DNA from 3 places in the Shewanella sp. SM32 genome. Region 2 is predicted to be linked to each of the others. Evidence: predicted binding sites of a transcription regulator. Region 2 holds the regulator's gene; each other region holds the start of a gene.
What was found. The regulator LexA, encoded in region 2, represses DNA repair genes until DNA is damaged. The targets are predictions, from matches to a motif close to TACTGTATNNNNATACAGTA.
Positions count from the first base shown of each region.

Region 1 (7,819 bases), on a different contig from region 2:
TGCATTTGCAAAATACCTTCAACGATTTACTCCACTCAGAGCGCGATCAGCAACGCAGCTGGCCACTCGAAAAGGCGATGGAGCGTATTTCTGCAGAAGGTGGCGTATTGGTTTTACTCGGGAATCAAGAACATCCCTGTGAAATCCTTTCTAAGGTGAAAGCCTTTGAAGCCGAAGATCAAGGTCAAGCGCCTGCTTCTGCAAAATGGCAGGGGACGTCGCGCCGTGTGGGTGTGGGTTCGCAAATCCTCGCTAGCCTTGGCGTGACTAAGATGCGTCTGCTCAGCTCGCCTAAACGCTACCATTCACTTTCAGGCTTTGGCCTTGAAGTGACTGAGTATGTGGCGGACTGAAACCCAAAGTTACACTGAAGTAAAATTAACAATTTCTGATAATTTGCATAGGGCTCTGGGCAATTGGCTGTGATATCATGTCGCCACTTTTCGCCCCGAGCTGGGTGCTTTAGCTAAATTAGGTAAGATAATGAACGTAGTTCAAGGTAATATCGAAGCGAAAAATGCCAAAGTTGCGATTGTAATTTCGCGTTTCAACAGCTTTTTAGTTGAGAGCTTGCTTGAAGGTGCACTTGACACGCTGAAACGTTTTGGCCAAGTCAGCGACGACAATATCACTGTTGTCCGTGTACCAGGTGCGGTTGAGTTGCCGCTAGCTGCGCGTCGCGTAGCTGCCAGTGGTAAATTCGACGGTATTATCGCATTAGGTGCGGTGATCCGTGGTGGTACTCCTCATTTTGATTTTGTTGCAGGCGAATGTAATAAAGGTCTAGCTCAAGTTGCTTTAGAATTTGATCTGCCTGTTGCTTTCGGTGTTTTGACCACTGATACCATTGAACAAGCGATTGAACGTTCAGGTACCAAAGCGGGTAACAAAGGCGGCGAAGCTGCTTTAAGCCTGCTTGAAATGGTCAATGTTCTGCAAGAACTTGAACAACAGTTGTTATAGTAGGAAAAATAATGAAGCCTTCTGAGCGCCGCAAGGCCCGCCGTTTAGCCGTTCAAGCCATCTATTCATGGCAACTAAGCGGGAATAATATTGCCGATGTCGAGCATGAGTTTTTAACTGAACAAAGTCTCGACGGTGTTGATGTAGCTTATTTTCGTGAGCTATTTTCAGGCGTTGCAACGAAGAAAACCCAATTGGATGAGCTGATCATCCCGCATCTGGAACGCCCGATTGATGAAGTGTCTCCAGTAGAGAAAGCCATAGTTCGTTTAGCGACCTATGAGCTGACTTTCCGTAAAGATGTGCCATACAAGGTCGCGATTAACGAAGCGATTGAGTTGGCAAAAGCTTTCGGTGCGGACGAGAGTCATAAGTTTGTGAACGGACTGCTCGACAAACTGGTTGCACGCAAGTAATAAAGACAAACGGTATCTTAGGATACCGTTTTTCATTGCTAACAAAGGTGGCCGATGTAAGTCGTGCCAAACTGTACAGTGAAAGAATTCCAATTAATTGAATGTTATTTTAGCAACCGCGGCCCCACTCGCCGTGATGTGAAGCTTGGCATCGGTGACGATTGCGCTTTAGTGCAACCTGCAGAAAACAAGTCGATCGCTATCTCCTGTGATACCTTAGTTGAAAATGTCCATTTCTTCCCCGATATGCCTCCCGCTGCCTTAGGTTACAAAGCTTTAGCGGTAAATTTATCTGATCTGGCTGCCATGGGCGCTGAACCCGCGTGGATGACGCTTGCCTTAACACTACCCGAAGTCGATGAGACTTGGCTAAGTGGTTTTAGTGAAGGTTTATTTGAAGCGGCCGATTACTATGGCATCGCCTTAATTGGCGGCGATACGACTCGTGGTCCACGGGCTATTAATATCACAGTGCACGGCCAAGTCCCACAGGGTAAGGCACTCACGCGTCATGGTGCTAAAGCGGGTGATTGGATTTATGTCACGGGCACGCTCGGAGATTCGGCCTTAGGTCTGGATATCATTCGCGGCGCGCAACAGGCCAGAGCCGAGCATAAAGAATTCCTGATTAATCGCCATTATCGTCCAACACCAAGAGTCTTAGCGGGTCAAGCTTTGCGTTCGCTTGCCTCCAGTGCAATCGATCTTTCCGACGGGTTTATCTCGGATATCGGTCATGTGCTTAAGGCTTCGGCAGTTGGTGCTGTGGTGGATGTTAATTGCATCCCGCTTTCACGCGCGATGCAAGATACCGTCAGCGAGGAGCATGCCTTAGGTTATGCGCTTACGGGGGGCGAAGATTATGAACTGCTGTTCACCGTTCCTGAAGCGCAAAAAGGTGCGCTTGAGACAGCGTTGAGCCATGCAGGAGCAAAGTTTGTTCGCGTTGGACAAATTTGTGCAGGTAGTAAGCTCAAGTTGCAACTTGATGGTGAGCCGTTTACGCCGCCGTATCACGGTTTCGAGCACTTTTAAGCGAAGAGCATGTTAATGAAATGGTTGTCAAAGGATCAGGTGCTAACGCGCCTGTCATTAAAAAATCCTGTCCACTTTTTGGCACTCGGTTTCGGTAGCGGGCTCGCCGCTAAAGCGCCTGGCACCTTCGGTACTTTGGCCGCAGTTCCCCTCTATTTATTGATGGCGCCATTACCGCTCACTTGGTATATCGGCTTAACCTTATTGAGCGCATTTGCGGGATTTTATATCTGCGGTAAAGCCGCTCAAGATATGGGTGTTCACGATCACGGTGCGATTGTGTGGGATGAAGTGGTTGGGCTACTGATCACTATGATAGCGGCACCAGCAGGTTGGGGTTGGTTGTTAGTCGGCTTTGGTCTATTTCGCTTTTTCGACATCATCAAGCCTTGGCCTATTCGATGGCTCGATGCCAAAGTTCATGGTGGCTTTGGCATTATGATTGACGATGTCTTAGCGGGCGTGTTTTCGTTTATTTGTCTGCAAGGGCTAGTCTGGTGTGTTAGCTAACATTATCGCTAACCTAACATGATAGTTAACCTGACATGTTAGTTAGCATGACCAACAACTAATTCTTAGCTTTGATATAGCCCCTTAGCTTGTGATATAGAGTGTGTAGATTCAAGCGGTTAGCGATCTCATTCGTTATCTGATTCATACTACTATTGCAGCAGTTCCCTTGCGTTCGCGAGGGTATTGCTGGTGATAGTATCGCCACCTAACAGTCTTGCAAGCTCTTGGATACGCTGCTCACGATCGAGCGATTTCATTGTGGTCTCAGTACTGCCTGCCTTATTAAATTTATCGACAAACATGTGTTGATGACCATTGCCCGCAACTTGCGGCAAGTGAGTCACGCACAGTACTTGGGTCGATTCCCCTAAGCTGCGTAACATGCGGCCCACCACTGCTGCGGTGGGGCCGGAAATCCCGACATCCACCTCATCGAAAATTAATGTCGGTGTGGCAACTTTCTTCGCGGTAATCACTTGGATCCCTAGCCCTATCCGTGAGAGCTCACCGCCAGACGCGACTTTCGAAATCGGTTGCAAAGGTTGGCCAGGGTTAGTGGTTACCATAAATTCGATATTGTCACTGCCATTGGCTGACATTTGCTCGGGGTGGAAATTGACTTCGATCGTAAATTTACCCTTAGGCATATTCAGTTCGTGGATTGACTGAGTCACCAGTTTGTCGAGTTCTTTAGCATAGCGGGCACGGCTTTGGCTGAGCTTTTGCGCATTGCTAAGATAAGCGGCTCTACTTGCCTCGACTTGAAGCTGAATTTCTTCAAGTTTACTTTCATCACTGTCTAAGGTGCTTAGCTCAGCCTTTAATGCTAAATGATGCTCGGCCAGTTTATTCGGGCTAACATGATGCTTACGCGCCAGTTGCATGGCTTTTGATAGCCGTTCTTCTAAATAGGCAAAGTGGGTTGGATCGAGTTCAAGCTTACTCAAATAGTGCTGTAATTCGCCGGCACTTTCTTGCACTTGGATTAAGGCATCATTGAGCATTGTGTTGATATTGCTTAATGCAGGATCGTAGCTTTGCAGATCTTCGGCGAGGGAAACGACTCGATTGAGCAACGACTCTATGTTGTTCTCTTCGCCTTCAGTGAGTATATCTAAGCTCGCTTGACAGGTGTCAATCAACTCAGTGCCATTGGCTAAGCGTTTGTGCTCTTGCTCAATTTCATCGAACTCATCAACTTTAAGATCAAACTCATCGAGTTCTTCTACTTGATATTGCACTAATTGCTTACGGGCAATACGTTCATGCTGTGAGGCTTCGAGTTGTTTTAGGTCAGCCTCAATTTGCTTGCAGCGTTGAAAGCTGGCGGCAACCGTATCGATAAGTAATCTGTGGTTGGCATAACTGTCGAGCAGGGTGAGTTGATGTTCACTTTTTAACATCGCATGGTGCGCATGTTGGCCGTGAATACCGATGAGCAACTGACCCAGTAATTTGAGTTGCGTCAGCGGCACTGGATTCCCATTGATGTAGGCGCGTGAACGGCCATCGCTACCAATGGTCCGACGTAGTATGCATTCATCATCGAGTTCAAGATCGTTATCTTCTAACCAACGTTTCGCCAATGGAATATCATCCAAGGAAAAGCGGGCGCTGACCTCGGTTTTATTGGCTCCGGGACGAACACTGCTGGCATCGGCGCGATTGCCTAGGCATAGGCCTAGCGCATCGATGGCAATCGATTTACCCGCACCAGTTTCACCTGTGATGCTGGTCATACCGGGGCGAAAATCCAGTTCTAAAAAACGGACGATAGCGAAGTTATTAATGCTGAGTTGGCAAAGCATAGTGAATTCCTGTCGAAAAACATACCAAACCACTGTATTGATAAACAGTATATACTGATTTTATATACAGTAAAGTGGCTTGGGTAAATAATCGGCATTATCGGTAGTAAATATTTTTAATTAACTGATTATGCATAGGTTCTTACTAAGCTTTCTAAGATAGGTAAACTGAAGAAAGTGACTAAGGTGCCAAATAGAATGCCTTGAGCACTGGTTGAAGCCTGAGTGTTATAACGCTGGGCAAGTAAGTACACGCTAGCCGCGGTGGGCAGTGCGCTCAAGATCACGCCCATGATCAGGTAGTCACCACTTACTCCAAAACGGTTAAGCATAAAGTAGACGAGTGCAGGTTGGATAGCCAGCTTGAAGAGGTTGATAAGGCTCAGTTCGATAAAATTCTTGGGGCTAAATACGCTGCTATCTTTCTGGTAGCGCATCGCTTTGGCGAGTACCATGCCGATAGCAAATAGGGCGCAGGGGCTTGAGGTATTGCCTATTTGCTGGATCATTAGCGCCAGCCCTGACGGCAGTTTTATCTCTAGCGCCGAAATGCCGACGCCAATTAAGCTACCAATAACGATAGGGTTTTTACCGACCGCCATCGCCATTATGACTAAGGCGTGGTGTTGTCTTTGGGTGTTAGTGGCCAGTTCCATCGAGACTAAGGCGACGGCAAACATCAGCACGGATAATAAGCTGGCAATCGCGGCGGCGACTAAGGCACTTTGTTGCTGCGGAAAGAGGATGATGAGCAGTGGAATACCAATAAATGCCGTATTACCAAAGGTGGCATTGAGGGCTCGAATAGCGGCAACCGCATGCTGTTTAGGGTTAGCGATCAGCGATAGCCCAAGGCAGACAAGATAAGTGATTACCATAGCTGTGCTGTAGCCCGCAATAAATCCCCATTGCAAAATCTCGTCAATCGGCTGCTGGGCGAGGGCGATAAGCATGATTGCAGGGAACGCAATATAGTAGACATATTGGTTTAGCACTTGATCCGTATCGACGGGCAAGAGTTTTAGTTTTTGCACTAGTGTACCGAGCAACATGATCCCGAAGACGGCAAACAGAGGGGTTAAAATGGTCATTTCCCTCACTCATCCTTACGATTAAATTTGAATAAACTCGCCCACCGTCGTCATTTTACTGTCGCTATGATTCTTGGTGGACAGAGTTACAGCACTTGCTTCTTTTTATGTCACTTTAGAGCCAGATTTAGCGCCAGCGCAGTAAAACTCGCCACAAAATAACATACCATTTCAATCTAAGGCTATTGCGCTATGGTCGTATAAGTGAATAATTCAATGATTTAAAACACAATCACTTAGTGAATTTAGCGTTTTAACGTCAATACCCAATATGTGAAATTAGGATATGCAATGAGTGATGATTTAGGCGCTGAACTACAACTTGTCTATCTTTTTGTGCATTTAGTCAATGCGGGCAGTTTTTCGCAGGCGGCGAAGGAGCTCGATATGCCCATCGCCACTGTGAGCCGCAAGTTAGCGAAGTTGGAAGAGAAGCTCGATAAACAGCTCTTTATGCGCAGCACCCGCAAGTTACGATTGACAGAGGAAGGGCTGGCGCTCTTTCAACGCTACCAGAGTGTGGTTGCTCAATTTGATGAACTAAGTGGTTTAGGCAGTGATAAACCCGAGGGAACCTTACGCATCGCCGCGCCGATTTCGATTATTTCCATTGTGTTTATTCAGGCATTGAATGAGTTTGGCCGTTTGTATCCAGATATCCGTTTGCACATTTCCCAGAGCAATGAGTTAGTCGATTTGATCGACAAAGGCATAGATGTGGCGATTGTTGGCGGTGCTCAGCCTGATTCTTCTTGGGTGTCGAGTACCTTAGGCGAGCTCGACTATTGCCTGTTTGCCACACCAGAATATTTGGCTCAGGCACCTAAACTTGAGCATCCCGATGATCTTGAAGCCCATCAACTGATAAAAGTCTGGCCGCTGTTTAATTGGCATTTAAAGCATCCAAGCGGCGAGTCTTTTTATTTTAATGGCCCGACTAAGCTCACCCTCACGGATTTACACGGAGCGATTCAGGCGACCTTAGGCCATGGCGGGATCTTGTATGGTCCTGAACTATTTGTAAAACAGCAGATTAAAGAGGGAAAACTCAAAGTATTACTGCCTGAATGGATTGGCGAACAGAGGCGAATTTCGATTTTATATCATCAGCGCAGCCAGCAGCCGCTAAAGGTAAGAGTCTTTATTGAGTTTATGCAGTCAAAGGCGCCAGAGTTATTCTCTATGCGTTGATTTAACCGAGTTATTCTTTAATAAGGGAACTGATTTTTAGCGTCTTTTAGGTTTTACGGTGTTTTTGCTCATGGTGTTTTGCGTTTGTTTTGCGTCTTGCAGGCTGGAGCGTGTCGCGGGCAGTATGCCGAGTTCTAAGAAGTATCCCACTAAACGCCGTAGTTCAAATAAAGAACCGATACGCTGTTGATCTTTGATGGTCAGTTTCCAACTGTCGGTGCGTCCTTCGCTATTGGTTAAGATAAATCCTTGATAAACAATCTTTCTCATTGGAATAACTCAATCTTTATTGATGCTATTTATAGCAACTGGATATCTTTGACGGGATTCGTTGGTGAGGGTGTAAAACGATGATCCCTTTCTTATTCTGCATGGATAATAGGTGCTTGAGTAACCCCAAGCACCCCTATCAATTAAGCGACGCTGATACCGATATTTGATACGCCAGCTTCGATAATGTCTTTGCGTAAACCTTTGACCAGTTCTGCAGTGATCTTCGGATTTTCTTCAATAATTTCCAGCAGAGAATTTTGTAATTCTTTCTCTTCTTCCATGACTTCATGGGCGAAAACGAAATCATCTAATGCTTCATCCACCAAATCGACATCGCTGATCGCTTCGATGTAGTTAGCCACTGTGCTGGATGACAATTTGCTGATATTGACTATGTCTTCTTCAATTTTGCCTTGAATCGCACCCAGTAAGGTCGATATGGCGACCACTGCATCCATAGCAGGGTAGACGCCATAGGCTTCAAAATCAGCAGGATCTGGGGTGTTATCTTCCAAGCGTTGCAGATGCA
Region 1 is NZ_JAKKRO010000019.1:8,782-16,600, reverse strand. Features, by position in the region: gene ribBA (bifunctional 3,4-dihydroxy-2-butanone-4-phosphate synthase/GTP cyclohydrolase II) at 1-353, shown strand, start outside; gene ribE (6,7-dimethyl-8-ribityllumazine synthase) at 484-963, shown strand; gene nusB (transcription antitermination factor NusB) at 975-1,379, shown strand; gene thiL (thiamine-phosphate kinase) at 1,458-2,414, shown strand; gene L5M10_RS09920 (phosphatidylglycerophosphatase A) at 2,430-2,924, shown strand; gene recN (DNA repair protein RecN) at 3,077-4,735, opposite strand; gene L5M10_RS09910 (AEC family transporter) at 4,864-5,826, opposite strand; gene lldR (LysR family transcriptional regulator LldR) at 6,118-7,017, shown strand; gene L5M10_RS09900 (DUF3319 domain-containing protein) at 7,054-7,287, opposite strand; gene L5M10_RS09895 (YjaG family protein) at 7,431-7,819, opposite strand, start outside.
Region 1: recN (DNA repair protein RecN) is a predicted target of LexA. The motif match lies at 4,766-4,785, and genes of this name have one in related genera.

Region 2 (7,819 bases):
ACGTAATAAGCTATTGGCTTGATCTCGTATGCGATTGATATTGGACTTATCTTGGTTATCCGCTAGATATCCCAATTCTTTGAGCTTAACGCTCAAGGTGCCGTAAAGTTTCTTATCGTAGAACTCTGGCGCAGTAATGCCATGCAAAGCGCCTAAACGCTGGGCAAGTAGATGACTCTCAGACTCAAGTTCTGAGCGCTCCATCTTAGGTCTGTTCGCTAACAGATTGAAGATAATGGCATAGCGTTGCAGAGTTTCGCTCACTGAACTGGCTAACAATAATAGTTGGCTAGTGTGTTCAGGCACGACAGTTAAGGTATCAGTCTCAACCACTAACCCTTGTTCAATGAAGAAATCCAGCACTTGATTGACATAGGCAGGTACATCCTTAATGCCCATGAAGAGTTCGGCTTTCAGCAGTGGATAAAAATCGGCAACGATTGACACAACTTGCTGACGCGGGATCTGCTCATTATGCGTTAAACAACTCGCAATTAATGACGGTACAATAAATAAGTGGATGATATTGTTACGATAGTAAGTCATAGACACTGCCTGACTCGTCTCGATAGACACAATTTCACCTAAAGGATCGGCGCAAACAACAAACTTGTTCAGCTCTAAACCTTGCTGCACTAAATGCTTACCATCACCTTCGGCAACCGAAGTATAAGTAGTGTAAGGCACTTTTTTGAGTAGAGTCAGATACAGATCAAGCTGACGTTCCAGCAGACTGCGCTCTAAGGCATTTTGATCTGTGGCCAACAACACTAAACTCGTCAAGGTCACCGAACTCGCCGCCGCCGCATCGTTAATATTCGTCATCACTCGATTCGCCAGCACGTTTACCGCTGGCGTTAACCAGCTTGGTTTTTGCTCAGGATCATCGGCCAACTCAGTACGCCAGTTTGGCGCGCGCTCATTTAAGAAGTTTTGCAGAGTAATCGGCTCGCCAAAGTTCACATAACCTTGGCCGAAATTACCAAGTTTGCGAATCGCACCAAACACCTGCCACACAGATTCTTTTTTCTTTTTCTTACCACTTAACTCTTTATGATACGTCGCCACTTCCATCACATGGTCATAGCCTAAATACACAGGCACTAGCGTGACTGGACGCTCGATACCGCGCAGCACACTGTTCATCGTCATGGCGATCATGCCAGTTTTCGGCGCCAACAGACGGCCAGTACGTGAACGGCCACCTTCGGAGAAGTATTCCACCGAATAACCTTTAGCAAACAGCTGATCTAAATACTCACGAAATACTGCGGTGTACAGCTTATTGCCATTAAAACTACGGCGGATAAAGAAGGCACCACCGCGACGGAACATAGGTCCCGCGGGCCAGAAATTGAGGTTAATGCCGGCAGCAATGTGCGGCGGAACCATGCCTTGATAATACAAAATATACGATAACAGCAGGTAATCCATGTGGCTGCGATGGCAAGGCACATAAACAATCTCGTGGCCATCGTGGTGTAACTGCCGAACTTGCTCGGCGCCTTTAATGTTGATCCCGCTGTAAAGCTTGTTCCACAGCCAAGTTAAAAAACGCTCGGCAATACGCACTAAACTGTCTGAGTAATCGGCAGCGATTTCATCGAGATACTCAATAGCCGTCTCGCGCGCTTGGGTCTCAGAAATCTTTTTACTGGCGGCTTCTTCTTGAATCGCTTTGCGCAGCGACTCAGATTTGAGTAACGAATGAAACAGTGCTTGGCGGTTTGGCAGCACAGGCCCTGTCATTACCTTACGTTGACGACGGAAATGCACGCGCGCAACCCGTGCTAACTTATGGGCAATCCCCATGTCGGTGCCATGTTCGTCAGCCATGTAACGCAGGGATACGGCATTCGAAAACTGCACGAAGTTATGTCGACCTAAGAACAGAATCATCAAGCACTTGCGCAACCAAGTCGGGTTTTCCCGCTCAAATACGGCCGCCTTCATAGTGTCGTCTTCTTTCCCTGGCGTGCGACCCCAATACAAGCTCACGGGCACCAGTTGAATATCCAATTCAGGACGTTCCTTATGCACGGCTAACAAACGCATAAAGCATTCGAGGAAAGGCTCATTACCAGCACGTTCGCCAAACAGTGGCTTACGTCCTTGAAGACAGACAACCCGAGGCGCAGTCACACCATTAGCCACTAGAGGCTCATAAGGGCTTGGTAAACCTAACTTAGCCGTTATTTCGCTCAAAGCAGCTATGTCACTAAGGGATTCAGTTTTCATCACATAAACAAGGGGTCTGGAAGCATCCAGATTCAGATCGGCAAAGGGATCCTGAGGCACCACAATAGTGTGCACTAAGTGTTTTTGGATCCAACGTAATGATTTCAACCAAAGAGAGTCGTGTTTAGGCATTATTCTTATGCAATTAAGTGCGTTTACTAGCCCGATAGAATACCAGACTATGGGCAATATTCGCTAATTCTCTCCAACATAGCTAAAAAGTGGTTAATACTTGCGCTGCAAATAATACTGTATATACTAACAGTAACTGTATAGAAAAACAGGAAACACCATGAGACCTTTGACGCCACGCCAAGCTGAAATTTTAGAGCTAATTAAACGAAATATTGCCGATACTGGCATGCCACCCACTCGGGCAGAAATCGCAACCCGTTTAGGTTTTAAGAGCGCCAATGCGGCTGAAGAACACCTTAAAGCGTTGGCAAAAAAGGGCTGCATTGAGATCATGCCAGGCACATCTCGAGGCATTCGTCTGCCTGCGGAAATCGAAGATTTGACTGAAACAGGTTTACCGCTCATCGGCCAAGTGGCCGCAGGTGAACCTATCCTCGCCCAAGAACATGTTGAACAGTACTACCAAGTCGACCCAAGCATGTTCCATCCCGCCGCCGATTTTTTACTGCGAGTAAAGGGTGACAGCATGAAGAATATCGGCATTCTCGAAGGTGATTTGCTGGCAGTTCATAAAGTAGAACAAGCTAGAAATGGTCAAGTGGTTGTCGCTAGAGTCGATGACGATGTCACTGTTAAACGTTTCGAAAAAAAAGGTAATGTGGTCTATCTACATGCCGAAAATGAAGATTACTCCCCGATTAAAGTGGATTTAGGCTTCCAAAGTTTAACAATTGAAGGACTCGCCGTCGGTGTGATCCGTAATGGAGATTGGCTATGAATAAACTACTTGGCAATGCCCCCCGCCATCCGGGCTTGTGGCTCGATGAAGTCCGTGATGCCGACTATGACTGGCACCATGCGCCTATCGCCTGTATGCCAACTAAGACTCAAGGTCGCCAAGAATTAATTCATCTGAGTGCACAACTCGCTCAGTTAAGCCAACAGGGCCGTTGGTTAGTGCTCATCAACCCACCAAGTATTGGCTACAAGCAAATGCTTGCCAGCGCAGGTGTGCGTATGGATAGAGTTTTGCTGGTACATGCTAAAGATGAAGTCGAAACCCTGTGGGCGATGGAAAAAGCCCTGACAAGTGGTACGTCCAGTGCAGTCATTACTTGGACTCAATCATTAGATGCGCGGGATAATCGACGCCTACAAATCGTGGCTAAAAGTGCCCGAGCTATGGGCATAGTGCTTGAAGACGTAAACAGTCACTTACATGCCGACGTACGCATTGAGCAAGGCAATCTCTTCGGTCAGCAATCTTTTTTTAGCGCTGTACACTAAATATTCATTTAATTTTTTACCTTGAAAGCCGCCTCACCTATGAATGTGAGGCTTTTTTTTGGCAATTTTTCAGATAATTAGATAAATAAGTGATCTTGATCAATATTTAAACAGCAAGTATGGTTGGTTAAGTCGGTGATGATATATCACCTTCCGTGGTCAATGAATCGAGTATTTATCGAACTCGAAGCGCCACTAAAAATAGAGAACAGATTTATTTCAGCAGTATGTGCCAGCGTGGCTAATTACCAGCAGTAACAATACTTGATTAAAAGTAACAGCCGCCAACGCACGTTGAAGTCAAAAAAGCTTTTTTGGGAACTGAAGAGTTTGCATAGAGTTGAGACTTACTGTGTTGCTCTTCTTTGTAGTTGCTATTCGCAATTGGCAGAGGAGAAGTCTTGTGAAGCAATTGTTGTATTGTTTACTCGTGGTGCTTTTCGCACCACCGTTGACCGCCGCAGACATGCGGTTCAACATGACCCCTGGCGTGACCGAGATCAGTGGCAAGGTTTATCACTTGCACATGACCATCTTGTATATCTGCTGCGCAATAGGCCTAGTGGTCTTTGGCGTCATGATTTACGCCATGATCAACCACAGAAAATCCAAAGGCGCTGTCGCGTCCCACTTTCACGAAAGCACTAAAGTTGAAATCGCTTGGACGATTCTGCCATTTATCATTTTGATCTTAATGGCGATTCCAGCGACAAAAACTTTAATCGCAATGGAAGATCCCAGTAACGCCGATCTCACCGTAAAAGTGACGGGGTCCCAATGGAAATGGCATTACAGCTATTTCGATCAAGATATTGATTTTTATAGCATACTGACAACACCCAGAGCACAAATCGAAGGCACCGAAACCAAGGGTGAAAACTATCTATTGGAAGTCGATAAACCGCTCGTTCTACCGATAAACCGCAAAATCCGCTTTCTGATGACTTCAGAGGATGTCATCCATTCTTGGTGGGTACCCGCCTTTGCCATTAAGAAAGATGCCAACCCTGGATTTATCAATGAGGCCTGGACTCGCATCGACAAACCCGGCATTTATCGTGGTCAATGCGCCGAACTCTGCGGTAAAGACCATGGTTTTATGCCTATCGTAGTACAAGCCTTACCCGAAGCCGAGTTTGAGGCTTGGGTCACAGAGCAAAAACAAGCCGCAGGTGCTGCGGCTGAAGCCGCTCAAGCCGCTTTATCACAAACCCTAAGTAAAGAAGAGTTGATGACTCTAGGCGAACAAGTTTACCTCGGGCACTGCGCAGCCTGCCACCAGCCCAATGGCGAAGGATTGCAAGGCGTATTTCCGCCCCTTAAAGGTAGCCCGATTGCAACGGGACCGCTCAGCGGCCACCTTGAAATTGTGCTCAACGGTAAAACGGGTACAGCCATGCAAGCGTTTAGTAAACAATTGACTGCACAAGAAATCGCGGCAGTGACTACCTACGAGCGTAATGCTTGGGGCAATAATACTGGAGATGCAGTGCAAGCCAAAGACGTCAACGAGTACATGAACGGCAATTCTGCACAAACATCCGCCGCGGTACCAAGCAGTACAACCCCGACACCCGCTCCTGCAAAAGACGTCTCAGCTGCAGTCGATCCCGCAAGCCTCCCCACACTCAGCCATGACGCCCTCATGGCCGAAGGTGAAACTGTCTACGCGACCTTCTGTGCTGCCTGCCATCAAGTGACAGGTGCAGGAATACCACCCGCCTTCCCCGCGCTAGTGGGTAGTGCTATCGCCATTGGACCAGTCGCCAATCACATCGATATTGTGATGCACGGCAAAACGGGCACGGCTATGCAGGCATTTGGCAAACAGCTTAGCCCACAGCAACTTGCAGCAGTCATTACCTATGAACGCAATGCTTGGGGTAACAATACCGGCGATACAGTGCAACCTGCTGATATCGCAAGTCATGGACAGTAGGGGATAATGATGAGCACTACGACTCAAGATCAAACCGCAGCCCATGATGACCATCATCATGGTGCGCCAAAGGGCATCATGCGCTGGCTGCTAACCACCAACCATAAAGACATAGGTACTTTGTATTTATGGTTCAGCTTCATTATGTTCTTAACCGGTGGCGCTATGGCCATGGTGATCCGCGCTGAACTCTTTCAACCTGGATTACAATTGGTCGAGCCCAACTTTTTCAACCAAATGACAACTGTTCATGGGTTGATCATGGTATTCGGCGCGGTAATGCCGGCCTTTACAGGGCTAGCTAACTGGCTGATCCCGATGATGATAGGGGCGCCAGATATGGCGCTGCCACGGATGAATAACTGGAGTTTTTGGATACTCCCCTTCGCCTTTACTATTCTTCTCAGTTCGCTGTTTATGGAAGGTGGCGGACCTAACTTTGGTTGGACCTTCTACGCACCACTATCAACAACTTATAGCCCAGATAGCACGGCGCTCTTTGTATTTTCTATTCACATCATGGGGATAAGTTCGATCATGGGCGCGATCAACGTGATTGTGACCATAGTGAATTTACGCGCGCCAGGCATGACATGGATGAAGTTACCATTGTTTGTCTGGACTTGGCTTATCACGGCATTCCTACTGATCGCAGTTATGCCCGTACTCGCGGGCGCAGTGACTATGGTGCTGACCGATAAGTTTTTCGGCACGAGTTTCTTCGATGCGGCGGGCGGCGGCGATCCTGTGATGTTCCAGCATATTTTCTGGTTCTTCGGCCACCCTGAAGTTTACATCATGATCTTGCCGTCCTTTGGCATCATCTCTGCCATAGTCCCAGCCTTCAGTCGTAAACCCTTATTTGGCTATGCATCCATGGTTTATGCTACGGCTAGTATTGCAATTCTGTCGTTCCTCGTGTGGGCGCACCATATGTTCACCACAGGTATGCCAGTGTTTGCCGAGCTGTTTTTCATGTATTGCACTATGTTGATTGCAGTGCCAACTGGGGTGAAAGTGTTTAACTGGGTTGCCACTATGTGGCGCGGCTCACTCAGTTTCGAAGCGCCCATGCTGTTTGCTGTAGCCTTTATCATACTCTTCACTATTGGCGGTTTTTCGGGATTAATGCTCGCCATTACACCCGCCGACTTCCAGTACCACGATACTTATTTTGTTGTGGCACATTTCCATTATGTGCTCGTGACTGGTGCGATTTTCTCCATCATGGCAGCGGCCTATTACTGGCTACCTAAGTGGACGGGACACATGTACAACGAACGACTGGGACAATGGCATTTCTGGTGCTCGGTGATTTCAGTCAATGTGCTATTTTTCCCGATGCATTTCCTTGGGCTGGCAGGAATGCCAAGGCGTATCCCTGACTACTCGATTCAATTTGCCGATGTTAATCAAATCGTCTCGATTGGTGGGTTCGCCTTCGGCTTATCGCAATTGATTTTCTTAGTATTAGTAATTAAGTGCATCCGTGGCGGCGAAAAAGCTCCCGCTAAACCTTGGGAAGGTTCCGAGGGTTTAGAGTGGACATTGCCAAGCCCTGCGCCTTACCACTCCTTCACGACACCACCTGAGGTGAAATGAAATGGCAACCCAACACCAGCAAGATAAATCTAAGTCAAATCGTAAACTTATCAGCATGTTAGTTATAGGCTGTATTGGCATGTTTGGCTTTGGATTCGCGCTGGTGCCGCTCTACGATGTGTTGTGCGAGCAACTCGGTATCAATGGAAAACCCTCCAATACCGCGAGTAGTTATCAAGCAATCACAGTAGATACAAGCCGAATAGTGACTGTGGAATTTATTTCTCAGGTACAAACAGGCATGCCATGGACATTTGCGCCACAAACCAAACGGCTCGAAGTTCACCCTGGCGAGCTAATCCATACGGCATTTTTGGCGCGCAATATGTCCGCTAAAGCAACTATTGGCCAAGCGATACCTTCAGTTTCGCCCGGCCAAGGTGCCGCTTATTTTAATAAAACAGAATGCTTTTGCTTTAATCAACAACCCTTAGCGGCGGACACTAGCGCTGAGCTGCCGCTCATTTTCTATGTGGATCCTCAGTTACCTGAGTCTATCCATACTCTGACCCTCTCTTACACTCTCTACGACATTACCGACAAGCAGTTAGCGTCTGCCATAGAGCAAGGAGCTGCAAAATGACAACGAAACATCAGTCTTACTACGTTCCATCCCAA
Region 2 is NZ_JAKKRO010000030.1:22,818-30,636, forward strand. Features, by position in the region: gene plsB (glycerol-3-phosphate 1-O-acyltransferase PlsB) at 1-2,370, opposite strand, end outside; gene lexA (transcriptional repressor LexA) at 2,531-3,151, shown strand; gene L5M10_RS13395 (cell division inhibitor SulA) at 3,148-3,660, shown strand; gene coxB (cytochrome c oxidase subunit II) at 4,064-5,599, shown strand; gene ctaD (cytochrome c oxidase subunit I) at 5,609-7,201, shown strand; gene L5M10_RS13410 (cytochrome c oxidase assembly protein) at 7,203-7,784, shown strand; gene L5M10_RS13415 (cytochrome c oxidase subunit 3) at 7,781-7,819, shown strand, end outside.

Region 3 (7,819 bases), on a different contig from region 2:
CCAGAACATTAATCATTTAATCAATGATTTAAATAGTAATACTACCGCAGCGATAGCCCAAGTAGATGATGATGCCAATCATGGACAACAGATGCAGTTAATTGCCTTAGCCATCAGTCTCTTGATCTGTATACTCTTTATCGTTGCACTGCCTAAACTCATCAGCAAACCGCTGGCGGTTTTACTCGCAAAAATCCACGACATTACCGATGGTGATGGCGATTTGACCGAACGAGTCCACTTAACCTCTAAGGACGAGCTTGGTGATCTCGCCAAGGCATTCAATCATTTTCTCGATAACTTACACGGTATTATCTCGCAATTTAAACAGTCTACATCAGAGCTCAACACCGCTGCCGAAGGTCTAGCCAAAACCAGCGCATCAGCAAAACATAACTTGATGGATCAACAAGCTGCCACCCACAGAATCGCCGATGCCAGCGATCATATTGCCGCCTCAGTACAAGAAGTATCAGTCAGTGCCAGTCATGCCGCCGATGCCGCTAAACAAGCCGACGTATTTACCGCCGACGGTCAGGCAAGAGTGAAAAAAACCATCAATGTGATTCGTGAACTTGCGGGAGATGTAGGCACGGCAGAAATGCAGATCAATAAACTCGAACAGGAAGGCCAACATATCGGCCGCGTGCTTGAGGTGATTCAAGCCATTGCCGAACAGACGAATCTATTAGCCCTTAACGCCGCAATTGAAGCGGCGCGAGCAGGCGAACAAGGACGCGGGTTTGCAGTGGTTGCAGATGAAGTACGATCCCTTGCCTCTAAGACTCACCAATCAACCGAAGAAATTAAATTGATGATCGCCAATGTGCAAAATGGCACTCAAAGCGCTGTGGCAGCGATTAATATCGGTAATGAAAAGGCTATCTCAAGCGTAGAAGCCGCCAGTAATGCCGGTGAAGCCTTAGCGCATATTGCAGAAATGGTCAGCCAAATTAGTGAGATGAACAATCAAATCGCCCTCGCGGCTAAAGCGCAAACCACTATGGCCAACGAGAGCCATCAAAATATTCAACACATTGCCGAACAGTCGGAGGAAAGTCTACGAACCACTGATGAAATCTACGCAGCAAGCGTACAACTCTCGTCAATGGCGAGTAATCTCACGGCGCTGGTCAGCCGCTTTAAACTGTAATTTTTGAGGGTGAAAGCTTTTATATAAGTTACCTTTTGTAAATCAGTGATGTTTGAAAAGTCCCCTCTAACGAATAAGGGAGCATAAACCTGCCGCAGTGATTATCTGAATTCAGGTGCTCCCTTATATTTAAACAGCAAAGCTAGCACTGATTAGCAGCGCTTAACCACTAAGCCTCTTGCCGCGCGTAAGTTGACTAACATAGGTAACATCAACGCAAGGATCACTATCAGCATCCCTACCAATTGAATTTCCGTCACCGCCTGCCCCATGGCTAACGCCGTTAATGCTGCAAAAACGGGCACGAGATTAAAAAAAATCGATGCCTTAGCGGGGCCAAGCGCCTTAACACCGTTAATCCAAAACAGATAACCGAGCACAGTGGCGAACAAACCTATGTAGAGCACGCTAGAAAAAGCCGTTGCCGACAGTTCCATCAACTCCAGCCAAGGGTGAAACTCACCTCGGCCAAGCCCAACCACGGACATAGACACACTGGCAGCTATCATACTCAGCAAGGTAAAGGGCAACACAGGCAACCAATGGCCGACCCGTTGCGAACAAATGGTATAACCACTCCACGCCAACATGCCGGCGGCAATCATCACATAACCTTGGTTAAAACTAAAGTTGAGCAACTGCTGCACACTACCGTTGGTGATCACTAGCAGTACGCCCGCCAATCCACCCACTAAGCTAAACACTTGTTGTCTGCTGAGCCATTCACGCTGTAATAGCGCATTGACGATTGAAGTCACCAGCGGGCTGAGCGCCATAATCAAGGCACCATTGGCAGCAGAGGTATGCTGCAGGCCATTAAATAACGCCAGATTTAAGCCGCCCACACCAATCACACCCACTAACGCTATGACAATATATTGCACCAAACTCAATTTGGGCCAAGCCTGACGAGTAAAAACGATATATAACGCTAGAGTCACAGCCGCAATGGTAAAACGCCAGAAGACGAGGGACTCTCCTGACATCTCCTCCAGCACTCGCTTAGCAATCGGAAACACACTGCCCCAGCTAAAAACGCAAATCAGTAGACAAACGAATGTCATGTAAGGTGTATGGGATTTCATATCGGCCTCTAGGGAGGTAATTGGGATTGAGCTTAGTTTATAAGTTTCATATATTATTAAAACCAACAAGATTGAGAGCTTAAATTCCAAATATGAAACTTAATTATTCCTTAGACGATATGCGCTTATTTTGGGTGGTGGCACAGCAAGGGAGTTTTAAGCTCGCGGCGCAGCACTTAGGCATTCCACCTTCAACCTTAAGCCGTCGAATCAATCTGTTAGAACAATCCTTAGGTCTGCGTTTACTGCACAGAGACGCCCATAGAGTCAACCTTACCGCCACAGGTCAGCGGTATCTCGAACGCTGCGGCCCGCTATTTATCGAGTTAAACCAGGTATCTGGTGAGTTGCATGCGGATAAACATCAAGCGGTTGGCAAATTGCGGATCTCGGCGCCCATCAATACAACCTATCGCTGGCTAGGTGAATCACTCAACGCCTTCCAACGGCATTATCCCAATATTGATATCGATTTAAGTCTGTCGAACATGAATATCGATGTCAGTGAAAACGCCATCGATATCGCCTTTCGAGTGGGCGAACCTAAAGATCCCGATTGGATTGCAAGGCCACTTACCACGATTAGCTTTGTACTTTGCACCAGCACATCGGCAACGCAGTGGCATGCGCTGCAATCCATTGAAGAGCTGGATCAGCATCCGGTTATCATCGCCAAGCCCACAAAAACGTGGCGTTTACAGCACAATAGCACAGGGCAAAATGTCGAGTTTGAACCAATGGGGAATATCAAACTAGCCGTCGATGATATGGCGATTGCCTGTCAGGCCGTGGTGGCGGGGCTTGGGATTGGACTCATACCCATCAGCATGGCGAGTGAACAGATACGAAGTGGCAAACTCATTCAAATACTGCCCGAGTGGCAAGGTATTCCGCGCACCGCCTACTTGATGTATCGCGATCGGGACAACCTGCCCTTACGGGTCAGACTGTTAATTGATTTTATGCTGGCAAATCCACCCGAGGCTTATTGAGCCAATATAGGCTATTGTGCTCCACCCACTAGAGAGCTAAATCCAGCTGAGTCTGGCCGTTTAAGCTTGTGGCGACGACAAGAGTAGAATCAGTAAGGCCAACTGAAATCCCCAATAGACGAATGCCACGGCCTTCTTGCCTTTCCATAGCCTGTGCGAGTAGCTCATAGAACATTACAATCGAGACTTCATCGCTGCGGTGCTCAATTGTAGTCTGCTTGAAATCGTTAAACTTAAGTTTGACCACCTGTTTATGTATTTTGCGTTCCTTAGCACTGCGACTTAAACGCAACGACAGTTCTTGGATCAAACTCGGCATCACCTGCTGGCACTGCTCTAAGCTATAAATATCCTTTGCTAACGTGGTTTCAACACCCACTGATTTGCGCTCTCTGTCGGCAGAAATACCCCGTTCATCTATGCCTTGGGAACGCTCAATCAACACGCCACCAAACTTACCGAATCGCGCTAAGAGCTCAGGTTTAGAATAAGCTTGCACATCACCACAGGTATTGAGCCCGAGCGAAGAGAGCTTTTCTGCGGTGACTTTACCAACACCGGGAATTTTACGCAGCGATAAGGTCTTAACAAACTCAGAAAGCGTCTCTGGCGTAATGACATATTGGCCGTTTGGCTTGTTCAGATCCGAGGCGACCTTAGCTAAAAATTTTACTGGTGCGATACCCGCCGATGCGGTTAAACCCGTTTCGGCTAAGATATCGCGACGAATCGCTTGGGCAATCAAGGTCGCAGAGCCCTTATATTGTTGGCACTCACTCACATCCAAATAAGCTTCATCTAAGGAAAGCGGCTCAATTAATTGGGTATATCTGGAAAATATTTCACGAATTTGTAGCGACACTTCTTTGTAAACCTGCATCCGGCCTGGTACTAAAATCAGCTCAGGGCACAACTTAAAGGCATAAGCCGTCGCCATTGCTGAACGTACACCGAATTTACGTGCCTCGTAACTGCAAGTACTAATAACACCGCGACGGTCGCTACTGCCACCCACAGCTAAAGGCTTGCCACGGTACTCAGGAAAGTCGCGCATTTCCACTGCAGCAAAATAGCAGTCCATATCGATATGAATAATTTTTCGCACGTTGAATTCCTCCAACGCCAAAATACTGTATATAAAAACAGTAATCAAGTATTCCTGATAGATTTGGGCCAATAAGATGTGGCCTAGCGCTGGAAAAGAGAACAAGACAAGTGTGAGGAACAACAGACATGCTTAATAACTGAGTTTCCTAGGCCATTACACTCAGTGACCTAGGTATTTACTCAACCTAACAATCTAAGGCTCACATCTTAGTTTGCAGGTAGTTTTGCAATCCAACACGGTCAATAAGCCCAAGTTGTTTTTCGAGCCAATACATATGGTCAGACTCTGTATCGTCGAGTAATACTTCAAGGATTTCGCGGGTCTGGTAATCTTGCTTCTGCTCACACAGTGCAATCACTTTGCGCAAATCGTCCGCGACCTTGTATTCATAGGCGAGATCATTACGTAGCATTTCTTCTACATCTTTACCTATGTTCAATGCCTCACGGGCGGCAACATTGGGTGTACCTTCGAGGAATAAAATGCGCTGCACTAATTTGGCTGCATGGGCTTTCTCATCATCTGACTCATGGGCGATACGCTCATAGAGTTCTTTCAGGCCCCAATCTTCGTACATATGGGCATGGACAAAATACTGATCCATTGCCGAGAGTTCTCCCGTTAGGAGTCGATTTAACGCATCGAGGACGTCTTTATCGCCTTTCATATTTTGCTCCTATTGGTCGCTAATTTGCGATTGTAGATAATTTTGAATACCGGTTAGCGTAATGAGCTCTTGCTGCGACTCAAGCCAATCTAAGTGCTCTTCTTCGTCTTCGAGAATATCTTCCAGCAGATCGCGGCTCACATAGTCCTGTTCAGCTTCACACAAGCTGATCGCATCACGCAGCAATGTAAGCTGCTCTTGCACCATGGCCAGATCGCAATCGAGCATCTCTTGGCTATGTTCACCAATGCGAAGTTTTTCGAGTTGTTGCAGATTAGGCAGACCTTCCAAAAACAGCACTCGCTCGATGAGCTTATCGGCATGCTTCATATCTTGGATGGATTTTTTGTATTCGACGTGGTTTAACTTCTCTAAGCCCCAATGTTTAAACATGCGGGCATGGAGGAAATATTGATTGATGGCGGTCAACTCACAGGTAAGCACCCGATTCAGTTGCCCAACCACTTTAGGATGACCTTTCATAAGTTACTATCCTTGGTAAGCGTGAAAAGATTGATCTAAATCAAGCTTCTAGCCTAGTACAATTTATCGACCAACTCAAATTATCTTTATATTTCACTCACTTAATGATGAAAAGCATTCTCATTCCTGCTTAGATTAACTTGCTATCCCACTCTAATCCCAAGGATAAATCTCAAATGATTAACCCGTGTAAGAAAATACGAGGCAAAAAATAGCTCCCTAAATCGGAGGCTATGATCGAATCAAGACTATTTAGATAATGCGGTCTTTCGTTAACTTCTCACGACGTGCTTCTTCAGCGGCCATACGACGTTTACGTTTGTCACAAGGGTCATCACAATCACACGCTTTTTCAATCCCTAGAACACCTAAACCGCCACAACTTCCTTCAACGGCTTTGCGCTTGATGAGATAACCAATCGACATGAGCAAAAAGAAGACTAACAAGATCACAAATGCCGCGATAAAAGAGGTCATGGTTTACTCCAAAAACTAAATAAGGAAAGGCTTGAAGGCGTCGCTGTAATAGACCTTAAATCCGTCGCCTTGCTTTTCGATTAGCATTATCGCCAAGTGTTCCTTCTTGGCAAGCTCCAATGATGCTTCTGTGCCCAAAACCATCATGGCCGTCGCAAAACCGTCGGCCGTCATACAATTTTGATGCAATACAGTCACGGATGCTAACTTATGATTTATCGGCAAACCAGTACGCGGATCGATTATATGCGTAAAACGTTGGCCGTCTTCTTCATAATAATTACGATAGTCGCCAGAGGTCGCCATCGCCATAGTACCAGGTGCAATAACCTGCTGTACGGCTTCAGAGCCATCATTGGTCGGTTGCTCTATAGCAACACGCCAAGAGCTTCCATCACCTTTGGCACCTTTGATACTCAGTTCGCCACCGATTTCAACTAAATACCCTGTCGCGTGGTATTTATCAAGAATGGAAGCGATCTTATCAACCCCAAATCCCTTCGCGATTGATGATAAATCTACATATAAATAGGTGTTGTGCTTACTTAGACGGTTGCCTTCAATGGAAAGTTCACTAATCCCTGTTTTGGCTTTAGCCGCATCAATATCAGCCTGTGTCGGAACTTTCGTTGGACGCTTATCAGGTCCAAAACCCCACAGATTAACTAAAGGACCTAAGGTAATATCAAGTGCCTTATCCGTCACTTGATATAAACGTATTCCCTCTTGCACCACTTTTATGGTATCCGGTGAGACTTCAACACTTTGCTCCAATGGCAATTGGTTGAAACGGGATAATTCTGAATTAGGCCGATAGGTCGACATCTGGTCATTGACTAGCTCAAGGGCTAAATCAATCTCCGCTTGAAGTAACTGCGCCGTCGGCATCTGCTCATTCGGGACGACTTTAATGTGATAAGTCGTGCCCATAGTGCTGCCGGCCAACGAAATGACTTCGTTTTGCTTTGAACAGGCTGAAACAAAAAAGGCCAGTCCCACGAGGACTAGCCAGTTAAATGAATACTTTAACGCTGAGGTATTGATCTTTAAGGTCTGAAACATAGTGACCTACTACTCTTATTTGGGCCCTTAAATGCAAAAGTTGCAGATGAAAGGTTAACCTCAACATCTGCAACTTTTCTATCTAGGACTAATGAACATTAGCCGCCGAAGTCATCCAACAGGATGTTTTCGTCTTCGACACCAAGATTTTTCAACATACCAATGACGGCAGCGTTCATCATTGGAGGTCCACACATGTAGAACTCACAATCTTCTGGAGCATCATGGTTTTTCAGATAGTTTTCATACAATACGTTATGAATAAAACCTGTGTAACCATCCCAGTTATCCTCTGGTTGAGGATCTGAAAGTGCCACATGCCATACGAAGTTATCATTCTCAGCCGCTAGGCCGTCGAAATCTTCTACGTAGAACATTTCACGCTTAGAACGTGCACCGTACCAGAAGCTCATCTTACGTTTAGACTGAAGACGCTTCAGTTGGTCGAAGATATGTGAACGCATTGGCGCCATACCCGCACCACCGCCGATAAACACCATTTCTGCATCGGTATCTTTCGCGAAGAATTCACCGAATGGGCCAGAAATTGTCACTTTATCGCCAGCTTTTAAGCTCCAAATGTAAGATGACATCTTACCGCAAGGCAGAGTCAAGTTACGTGGTGGAGGCGTAGCAATACGCACGTTCAGCATAATAATACCGAACTCTTCTGGGTAGTTAGCCATTGAGTATGCACGGATAGTTTCTTCATCAACCTTAGATTCAAGATTGAAGAAACCGAAGTGTTCCCAGTCGCCACGGTATTGTGCAGGTACATCAAAATCTGCATAT
Region 3 is NZ_JAKKRO010000015.1:60,317-68,135, forward strand. Features, by position in the region: gene L5M10_RS08415 (methyl-accepting chemotaxis protein) at 1-1,153, shown strand, start outside; gene L5M10_RS08420 (DMT family transporter) at 1,306-2,238, opposite strand; gene L5M10_RS08425 (LysR family transcriptional regulator) at 2,331-3,230, shown strand; gene dinB (DNA polymerase IV) at 3,259-4,335, opposite strand; gene bfr (bacterioferritin) at 4,538-5,005, opposite strand; gene bfr (bacterioferritin) at 5,015-5,488, opposite strand; gene nqrM ((Na+)-NQR maturation NqrM) at 5,741-5,965, opposite strand; gene L5M10_RS08450 (FAD:protein FMN transferase) at 5,981-7,027, opposite strand; gene nqrF (NADH:ubiquinone reductase (Na(+)-transporting) subunit F) at 7,126-7,819, opposite strand, start outside.
Region 3: dinB (DNA polymerase IV) is a predicted target of LexA. The motif match lies at 4,359-4,378, and genes of this name have one in related genera.